2 regions of the Variovorax sp. 22077 genome follow, and region 1 is predicted to be linked to the other one. Evidence: predicted binding sites of a transcription regulator. Region 1 holds the regulator's gene; the other holds the start of a gene.
The links. Region 1 encodes NrdR, which represses ribonucleotide reductase genes. Its sites were predicted from a motif close to CACNANATNTNGTG; they were not measured.
Positions count from the first base shown of each region.

Region 2: ACTJLF_RS21825 (ribonucleoside-diphosphate reductase subunit alpha) is a predicted target of NrdR. The motif match lies at 2,485-2,498, and genes of this name have one in related genera.

Region 1 covers NZ_JBQEQC010000002.1:239,130-243,543, forward strand. Annotated here, with positions in the region: gene ACTJLF_RS03600 (transglycosylase SLT domain-containing protein) at 1-213, shown strand, start outside; ZMP/ZTP riboswitch at 255-378, shown strand; gene glyA (serine hydroxymethyltransferase) at 420-1,664, shown strand; gene nrdR (transcriptional regulator NrdR) at 1,707-2,150, shown strand; gene ACTJLF_RS03615 (type IV pilin protein) at 2,190-2,651, opposite strand; gene ACTJLF_RS03620 (PilC/PilY family type IV pilus protein) at 2,662-4,414, opposite strand, start outside.
Region 2 covers NZ_JBQEQC010000015.1:155,032-159,445, reverse strand. Annotated here, with positions in the region: gene ACTJLF_RS21825 (ribonucleoside-diphosphate reductase subunit alpha) at 1-2,402, opposite strand, end outside; gene ampD (1,6-anhydro-N-acetylmuramyl-L-alanine amidase AmpD) at 2,753-3,370, opposite strand; gene ACTJLF_RS21815 (sigma-54-dependent transcriptional regulator) at 3,357-4,414, opposite strand, start outside.

The DNA of each region.
Region 1 (4,414 bases):
GTGGGAGCGGCCAACCTCGAGGACGACGGCGGCTACGCCGCCAAGGTGATGGCGGAGCACGAGCGCCTGCTGCAGGTCGCCAACGGCCGCGCGCCGTCCACAGTCGCGCCGCCGACCGTGCGGCCGCAGCCGATCCCGGTGGTCGCCCCTCCCGCGAAGCGCGAGGAAGGCGGCGAACCCGCCAAGGTGGCCCTGCTGTCTTCCGTTTCCTGAAGGAGTTTCGGCAGCGCGGGTGCGGCCTGCTGAGCTACACTCGAGCGGTACGCGACTGGCGATAGGCGCAGCACCCATCAAGGTGCCACGCGCTGACGTGGAATACCACTGGGAAGCGTACCGCCTGGTCACACAGGCGTTCAGCCGTTCGCCTGGGCAGCCCTTGTTTGGTTGAAGAACAAGGACCTCGTCTTCAAAGGACTGCCATGTACCAACGCAATATCCTGGTCGAACAGACCGACCCCGAAATCTGGGCCGCGATTCAAGCCGAGAACGCACGCCAGGAACACCACATCGAGCTGATCGCCAGCGAGAACTACGCCTCCCCGGCCGTCATGGCCGCCCAGGGCTCGCAGCTCACCAACAAGTACGCCGAAGGCTATCCGGGCAAGCGCTACTACGGCGGCTGCGAACACGTCGACGTGGCCGAACAGCTGGCCATCGACCGCATCAAGCAGATCTTCGGCGCCGACGCGGCCAACGTGCAGCCGCACTGCGGCGCCTCGGCCAACGAAGCCGTGATGCTGGCTTTCCTGAAGCCCGGCGACACCATCATGGGCATGAGCCTGGCCGAAGGCGGCCACCTGACCCACGGCATGCCGCTGAACATGAGCGGCAAGTGGTTCAACGTGGTGAGCTACGGCCTGAACGAGAAGGAAGAAATCGACTACGACGCGATGGAGCGCAAGGCGCATGAGCACATGCCCAAGCTGATCATCGCGGGTGCCTCGGCCTACTCGCTGCGCATCGACTTCGAGCGCTTCGCCAAGGTGGCCAAGGACGTCGGCGCGATCTTCATGGTCGACATCGCCCACTACGCCGGCCTCGTGGCTGCGGGCGTCTACCCCAACCCGGTGCCGCACGCAGACGTGGTCACCTCCACCACCCACAAGAGCCTGCGCGGCCCGCGCGGCGGCATCATCCTGATGAAGTCGCAGCACGAGAAGGCGATCAACAGCGCGATCTTCCCGGGCCTGCAAGGCGGCCCGCTGATGCACGTGATCGCCGCCAAGGCCGTGGCGTTCAAGGAAGCCATGTCGCCCGAGTTCAAGGCCTACCAGCAACAGGTGGTCAAGAACGCCCAGATCGTGGCCGAGACCCTCACCCAGCGCGGCCTGCGCATCGTGAGCGGACGCACCGAAAGCCACGTGATGCTGGTCGACCTGCGCTCCAAGGGCATCACCGGCAAGGAAGCCGAAGCCGTGCTGGGCAGCGCCCACATGACGATCAACAAGAACGCGATCCCCAACGACCCGGAAAAGCCCATGGTCACCAGCGGCGTGCGCATCGGCACCCCCGCCTTGACCACCCGCGGCTTCAAGGACGAAGAGGCCCGCATCACGGCGAACCTGGTTGCCGACGTGCTCGAGAACCCGCGCGACGCGGCGAACATCGAAGCGGTGCGCGCCAAGGTTCATGCCCTGACGAGCCGCTTCCCTGTCTACCGCTGATCTGTTGTCGGCTCGTAGAGAGAAGCAGGAAGACCTGGCCGCATGAAATGCCCCTTTTGCGGCCATCTTGAAACGCAGGTCGTGGAGACCCGCGTTTCAGAAGACGCCGACTTCGTCCGCAGGCGCCGCCAGTGCAGCGCCTGCGACAAGCGCTTCACCACCTACGAACGGCCCGACGTCAACTTTCCCGTGGTCGTGAAGAAGGACGGCAGCCGCGCCGACTTCGATTCGACCAAGGTGCGCGCCTCCATGATGCTGGCGCTGCGCAAGCGCCCCGTGAGCATCGAGCAGATCGACAACGCGCTGCTGCGCATCGAGCAGAAGCTGCTGGCCAGCGGCCTGCGCGAGATCGATTCGACCAAGGTCGGCGAGCTCGTCATGCGCGAACTCAAGAAGCTCGACAAGGTCGCCTACGTGCGCTTCGCCTCGGTGTACCGCAGCTTCGAGGACGTGGACGAGTTCAGGCAGTTGCTGCGCGATATCTGAGCCGCGCCGCGCGCCCCTACCTCCTCTCTCCGCCCGAATTCAGCGGGTCCAGCAGAGCTGAACCAATGAATCCGCGCTGCTTGTCCGCCCTGCGGCCAGTTTGACGCCTCGATGGTTCACCGTCAGCGTTCCGCACTCGTCTGCGGCTGACGCGCCTTGAGGTACGGCCTGCAGGGTATAGCTGGTTTCGCTGCGAGATACATAGCCTATGTTGTAGCTGGCCGATCCGGACGAAGGGGACTGCTTCAGCCCGGAGGGCAATCCGACGCTGCCGAGCGGATATTTGCCGTTGGCTGTCAGGTAGCGCTCGTTCCATTGCGCCGCCTGCAGCAGTTGCTGCTTTGCGTCCGCGCGCTTGGCCCGCAGCACATAGCGGGTGTAGCTCGGGTAGGCAATGGCAGCGAGGATTCCGATAACCACCGTCACGATCATGAGTTCGATCAGCGTGAAGCCGCACGAACGAGCCCACGGGCGGGCTTGTGCTCTGGGATTCTTGTCCATGGTTTCCGTTTCAGTCGCTCGAAATCAGACTGCGCCAGCCGAATCGGCGCACGATGTCCGGCCGGATGGGTGACTTGCAGTCGCCAGCGGCATTGCAGATCACGTCCTGGCCCTTCTGCCGGTTCTGCGGCTGCAGGACCAGGTCGTCCCTGCCGGAGCGGTTCCTGAAGCCCGCGTAGGCGCCCACCGCACCGGATGTGGTGTACGAAATGCCTGCAGGTGCGGAGCCGCTGAAGAAGTCGATCAGCAGCGACCACCCGTCGTCGCCCGTGCCGGCGGCGCAGTCGACCGAATTGCTGCTCGAACCAGGGATGGTTGTCGAGAACAGACCCACGCCGCTGCCCAGGACGTCACCTGGATAGACGATGCGCTCGCCGGCCACCGGCAGCTTCAGATGCCAGCCACGCCGGGCCCGCGAACCGCCGAAGCTCACGCCATTGCGGGAGACGGTGCGCAGTTCGGCGTCGCCCTCAGTGACGGAAGCGTCGCCGATGGTCTGCGCCACGAGATCGGTGAAGGCCGCAGTGCCCGAGCTTCCGTTGGCCAGGTCCCGGATGCCATACAGGTACTGGTCCGCAGTCGAGCCTTCATCACCCGAGGCGAAAAGTCGTCCAGTGCCGAACACCACCATGTAGCCCCCGTGGGGATGCCCGACCACAACAGGCGCCGCCGTGATCGGCTGGCCGGCTCCTGCTGCAAACAACGGCTTGTCGTCGAGGCCGGAGGCGGATTCCGATCCGGCCGCGCGGCGCCTGTCGAAGGGCCCCATGGTGGCCTTCCACCGGCGGCTGTCGGTGCTGCTGAGATCGAACTTCCAGAGATTGCCGAGCAGGTCGCCGGCGTAGACAAGGTCGACCTTGCCGTCGCCGTCATGGTCCACCGGACGTGGCGCGGACAGGCCGTTGCCCGTGTCTTTCGCCTGCGTGGTCGGCGCGGGAATCTTGAGGATTTCCTTGTCCCCATCGAGATACTGGATCCACAGCACCGCCTTCTCGCTCCTGCTGTTGTAGCCGTTGCCCAGGATCAGGGCCTTTCGGTCGTTGCTCAACTGTGCGACCTGCAGCGCCCGCCCCGAGAAGGCGTCGATCGCAGGCTGCTGGAACTGATGGCCCAGGTCATCGTCCGCAAGCGCGGTCGTGTCGATCAGCGCCACGGCGGCGGCATTGCCTTCGTCGATGCTCTCGGGCCTCGTGACGTCGAGTACGAAGTACCCCTTGCCACCCGCGCCCAGGGTGCCCACGAGCAGCGACTTCCAGTGGGCCGCCTTCTGCGCGTCGGTCGTCCTGGCCGAGGATGCCGCCCCCATGTAGATGTCGGCGACGAAGGCACTCCCGTCGACGTAGTACCGGTGGGTGTAGCCGCCTTCGCTGAGCCACTTGAGATTCGGCACCGCCGCCGTGCCGTAGAGGCCTTCGGGCACGTAGGCGAACGCCTCCTTGCCAGTGCTTGCGTTGAAGGCGTGCAGCATGCCGTCGTTGGCGCCGACATAGACCATCGGCGCGCGAGGGACTGCTGCGAACGCGGCGTAGGCGTTACCTGTGAAGCCGCTTTTCGGTTGTCCCGAATACCAGACGCTGGAGCCCACGATATCGCCGAGCACGTGGCCGCGTTTGCGGAACTGGCGACCGGCGCCCTCGTTGCTGCGGTCCCCGCGCAGGAAGTCGAGCACGGCCCGACCCAGGGCGGCGCTTTCGGGACCGGTGTCGGCGCTGGCCTTGAGCGCGGCTCTCTGCACGTCGCTCAAGGCGGCCCACCTGAACGGC
Region 2 (4,414 bases), on a different contig from region 1:
GTGAACTCGCCGGACAGGTTCGACTTGACCGAGAGGTTGCCGAAGCAGGGCTCGATCGAGGCGTCCACGCCGATGATGTTCGAGATGGTCGCGGTCGGGGCGATGGCCACGCAGTTCGAGTTGCGCATGCCGTCGGCCTTGATCTTCGAGCGCAGCGCGTCCCAGTCGAGGGTGGCCGAGCGGTCGACCTCGACGTAGCCGCCGCGTGCCTTCTCGAGCAGGTCCAGCGAGTCGATCGGCAGGATGCCCTTGTCCCACAGCGAGCCCTTGTAGCTCGAGTACTTGCCGCGCTCCTTGGCGAGCTCGGTCGAGGCCCAGTAGGCGTGGTAGCAGATGGCTTCCATCGACTCGTCGGCGAACTGCACGGCTTCCTGCGAGGCGTAGGGAATGCGCAGTTCGTACAGCGCGTCCTGGAAGCCCATCAGGCCCAGGCCGACCGGACGGTGGCGCAGGTTCGAGTCGCGCGCCTTCTTCACGGCGTAGTAGTTGATGTCGATCACGTTGTCGAGCATGCGCATCGCGGTCGACACGGTCTTCTTCAGCTTCTCCTGGTCGACCTTGCCGTCCTTCAGGTGCTGCAGCAGGTTCACGGAACCCAGGTTGCACACGGCGGTTTCGGTGTCGCTGGTGTTTAGCGTGATCTCGGTGCACAGGTTCGACGAGTGAACCACGCCGGCGTGCTGCTGCGGCGAACGCACGTTGCATGCGTCCTTGAACGTGATCCAGGGGTGGCCGGTCTCGAACAGCATCGTGAGCATCTTGCGCCACAGGTCGGTCGCCTGGACGGTGCGGCTCGGCTTGATCTCGCCGCGGGCGGCCTTCTCTTCGTAGGCGACGTAGGCCTTCTCGAAGTCGGCGCCGAACAGGTCGTGCAGGTCGGGCACGTTGGAGGGCGAGAACAGCGTCCAGGTGCCCTTTTCCATCACGCGGCGCATGAACAGGTCGGGGATCCAGTTGGCCGTGTTCATGTCGTGCGTGCGGCGGCGGTCGTCGCCGGTGTTCTTGCGCAGCTCCAGGAACTCCTCGATGTCGAGGTGCCAGGTTTCGAGGTACGTGCAGACGGCGCCCTTGCGCTTGCCGCCCTGGTTCACGGCCACGGCCGTGTCGTTCACCACCTTCAGGAAGGGCACCACGCCCTGCGATTCGCCGTTCGTGCCCTTGATGTGGCTGCCGAGCGCGCGCACGCGGGTCCAGTCGTTGCCCAGGCCGCCGGCGAACTTCGACAGCAGCGCGTTCTCCTTGATCGACTCGTAGATGCCGTCCAGGTCGTCGGGCACGGTGGTCAGGTAGCAGCTCGACAGCTGCGAGCGCAGCGTGCCGGCGTTGAACAGGGTGGGCGTGCTCGACATGAAGTCGAACGACGACAGCACCTCGTAGAACTCGATGGCGCGCGCTTCGCGGTCGATTTCATTGAGCGACAGGCCCATGGCCACGCGCATGAAGAAAGCCTGCGGCAGCTCGATGCGGGTCTTGCGCACGTGCAGGAAGTAGCGGTCGTACAGGGTCTGCAGGCCGAGGTAGTCGAACTGGTTGTCGCGCTCGGGCTTCAGGGCCGCGCCCAGGCGGGGCAGGTCGTACTGCAGCAGCTTCTCGTCGAGCAGGTCGTTGTCCACGCCCTTCTTGATGAACTGCGGGAAGTAGTCGGCGTAGGCGGTTGCGCGTTCGGCGGGCAGCACTTCGCGGCCGATGATCTCCTTGAAGATCGTGTGCAGCAGCAGGCGCGCGGTGGCGAAGGTGTAGTCGGGGTCCTTCTCGATCAGCGTGCGAGCCGCCAGGATCGATGCCTTGTAGACCTCGTCGAGCGGCACGCCGTCGTACAGGTTGCGCATCGTCTCGGCGACGATCGGCGCGGCCGTGATGCTCTCGCCCAGGCCTTCGCAGGCCGATTCGATCAGGCTCTTGAGCTCGTTCACGTCGAGCGCGACCAGCTCGCCCTTGTCCAGCACGTGCAGCGCGGGCGTGGCCGGCGCGGTCTGCTCGCCCTGCTTGGAGCGTTCCTGCGTGCGGCGCTCGCGGTACAGCACGTAGGCGCGGGCGATCTCATGGTGGCCGCCGCGCATCAGGCCGAGCTCGACCTGGTCCTGCACGTCCTCGATGTGGAAGGTGCCGCCGCCCGGACGCGAACGCACCAGCGCGCGGATCACGCCCTGCGTGAGCGTGTCGACCGTCTCGCGCACGCTGGCCGAAGCCGCGCCCTGCGTGCCGTGAACGGCCAGGAAGGCCTTCATCATCGCGATGGCGATCTTGTTCGGCTCGAAGGGCACCACCGCGCCGTTGCGGCGGATGATCTGGTAGTGGGCCAGGTTCTGGCCGGTGGGGGAGCCGGCAGTGTCTCGCTGCGGCTGCGACGGCGTGGAGGGGATTGCACGCGGGGTCGATTGGGGATTCAGGGCTGTTTGCATTCGCTTCCTCTCGGTTGGCAATTCTTGTTGGATGGCGACGCCTGGCCCGGCGCCGCACCGGTGTACGGGACCGGACGGAAGACACTATATCTAGGGTGCAGGGGGCATACAACCCACTAGATGTAGCGTTTTCGAAAGGATACAAGGATTTCCGGTACTACTTCCGACATAGGACACCTGCGAAGATGCCCCATGAATACTGGCCTATGGTCCCGCAACCCGCATGCGCTGTGGCTTGCAGGCCGATTTGGGCTTGCAGGGCGCATGGTTGCTGCATTGCGCCCTTCGGATTTTCTCTTCGCTGCAGCGCGGTGGCGGTGCATCGCGAGGCGCCGCGCGATTGAAAAAAATTAGCGCCCGACGACCTGCTCAGGAAACATCTGTGGCTTCCAGCCGAGTTGTTCGCGCAGAAGGCGCCAGTCGAAACCGGCGCCCGGGTCCTGCTTGCGGCCCGGCGCGATGTGCTCGTGGCCGGCGATGTACGCCACCGGAAAATGCTGCGCGATGGCGGCGCACAGGCTCGCGAGCGTCTCGTATTGCGGCTCTTCGAAATGCTGGCCTTCGAGGCCCTCGAGTTCGATGCCGATGGAGTCGTCATTGCAGTTGCCGCGGCCGCGCCACGTCGACACGCCCGCATGCCAGGCGCGGTCGTCGCAGCTCACGAACTGCCAGAGCTCGCCGTTGCGCCGCACGTAGAAGTGCGAGGAAACCTCCAGCCCGCGGATCGACTGGAAGTAGGGGTGTGCGTCCCAGTCGAGCCGGTTGGTGAAGAGCCGCTGCACCGCGTCGCCGCCGTACTCGCCGGGCGGCAGGCTGATCGAGTGCAGCACGATGAGATCGATCTGCGCGCCCTGCGGCCTGGGCCCGAAATTGGGCGAGGGCAGCGCCTTCGCGAAGCGGTACCAGCCGGCCTGCCAGAGTGCGTCGCCGGACTCGGCGGCGAGCGCTTCTTCTTCAGTCGTCGGCATGGCTGCTGCTCGCGCCGTCATCGCCGTTGGGCGTGGTGATGCCCAGCCGCGCGATGCGATAGCGGATCTGGCGCAGGCTCATGCCGAGCCGGGCGGCGGCGGCGGTGCGGTTGAAGCCGCTCTCGTGCAGCGCGCGCACGAGGATCTCGCGCTCCTGCTGGTCGAGGTAGGCCTGAAGGTCGGAGGGCAGCGGCGGAGGCGCGGGCCGGGTAGAGGCCGCCACCGGCGCGGCCGGCGCCGGGGCCGGAGCGGCCGCCGCGTCGCCGCCCAGGAGCGAAAGCGGCGCGGGCGCAGAAGATGCCGCCGCTTCGGCCGCGGCCGTGAAGCCGCCCATCAGGTCGAGGTGCAGTTCGTCGCCGTCGTTCAGCGCGACCGCGCGGTGCAGCAGGTTCTCGAGTTCGCGCACGTTGCCATTCAGCGGATGCTGTGCGAGGCGGCGCAGCAACTCGTCCGACAGGTGAGGCACCGGCAGCCCGCCGTCCTGTGCGATGCGCGACAGCAGCGCGTTGCACAGCGCGGGCAGGTCCTCGCGGCGGTCGCGCAGCGCAGGCACCGCGATCTCGATCACGTTGAGGCGGTAGAAAAGGTCTTGCCGGAAGCGGCCGGCCTGCACTTCGGCGTGCAGGTCTTTATGAGTGGCGCTCACGATGCGCACGTCGACGGCATCTTCCTGCGTCGAGCCGATCGAGCGCACGCTGCGCTCCTGGATCGCGCGCAGCAGCTTCGACTGCATGGCCAGCGGCAGGTCGCCGATCTCGTCGAGGAACAGCGTGCCGCCGCGCGCGGCCTGGAAGTAGCCGTCGCGGTCCTGCGACGAGCCGGTGTACGAGCCCTTCTTCGCACCGAAGAACTCGGCCTCGAGCAGGTTCTCGGGAATCGCGCCGCAGTTCACCGCGACGAAGGGGCCTTCGCTGCGCTGGCTGCAGGCATGCACCGCGCGCGCAACCAGTTCCTTGCCGGTGCCCGACTCGCCGCGCACCAGCACCGGCGCCATGCCGCGCGCAACCTTGGCGATGCGCGACTTGACCAGCCGCATCGGCTCCG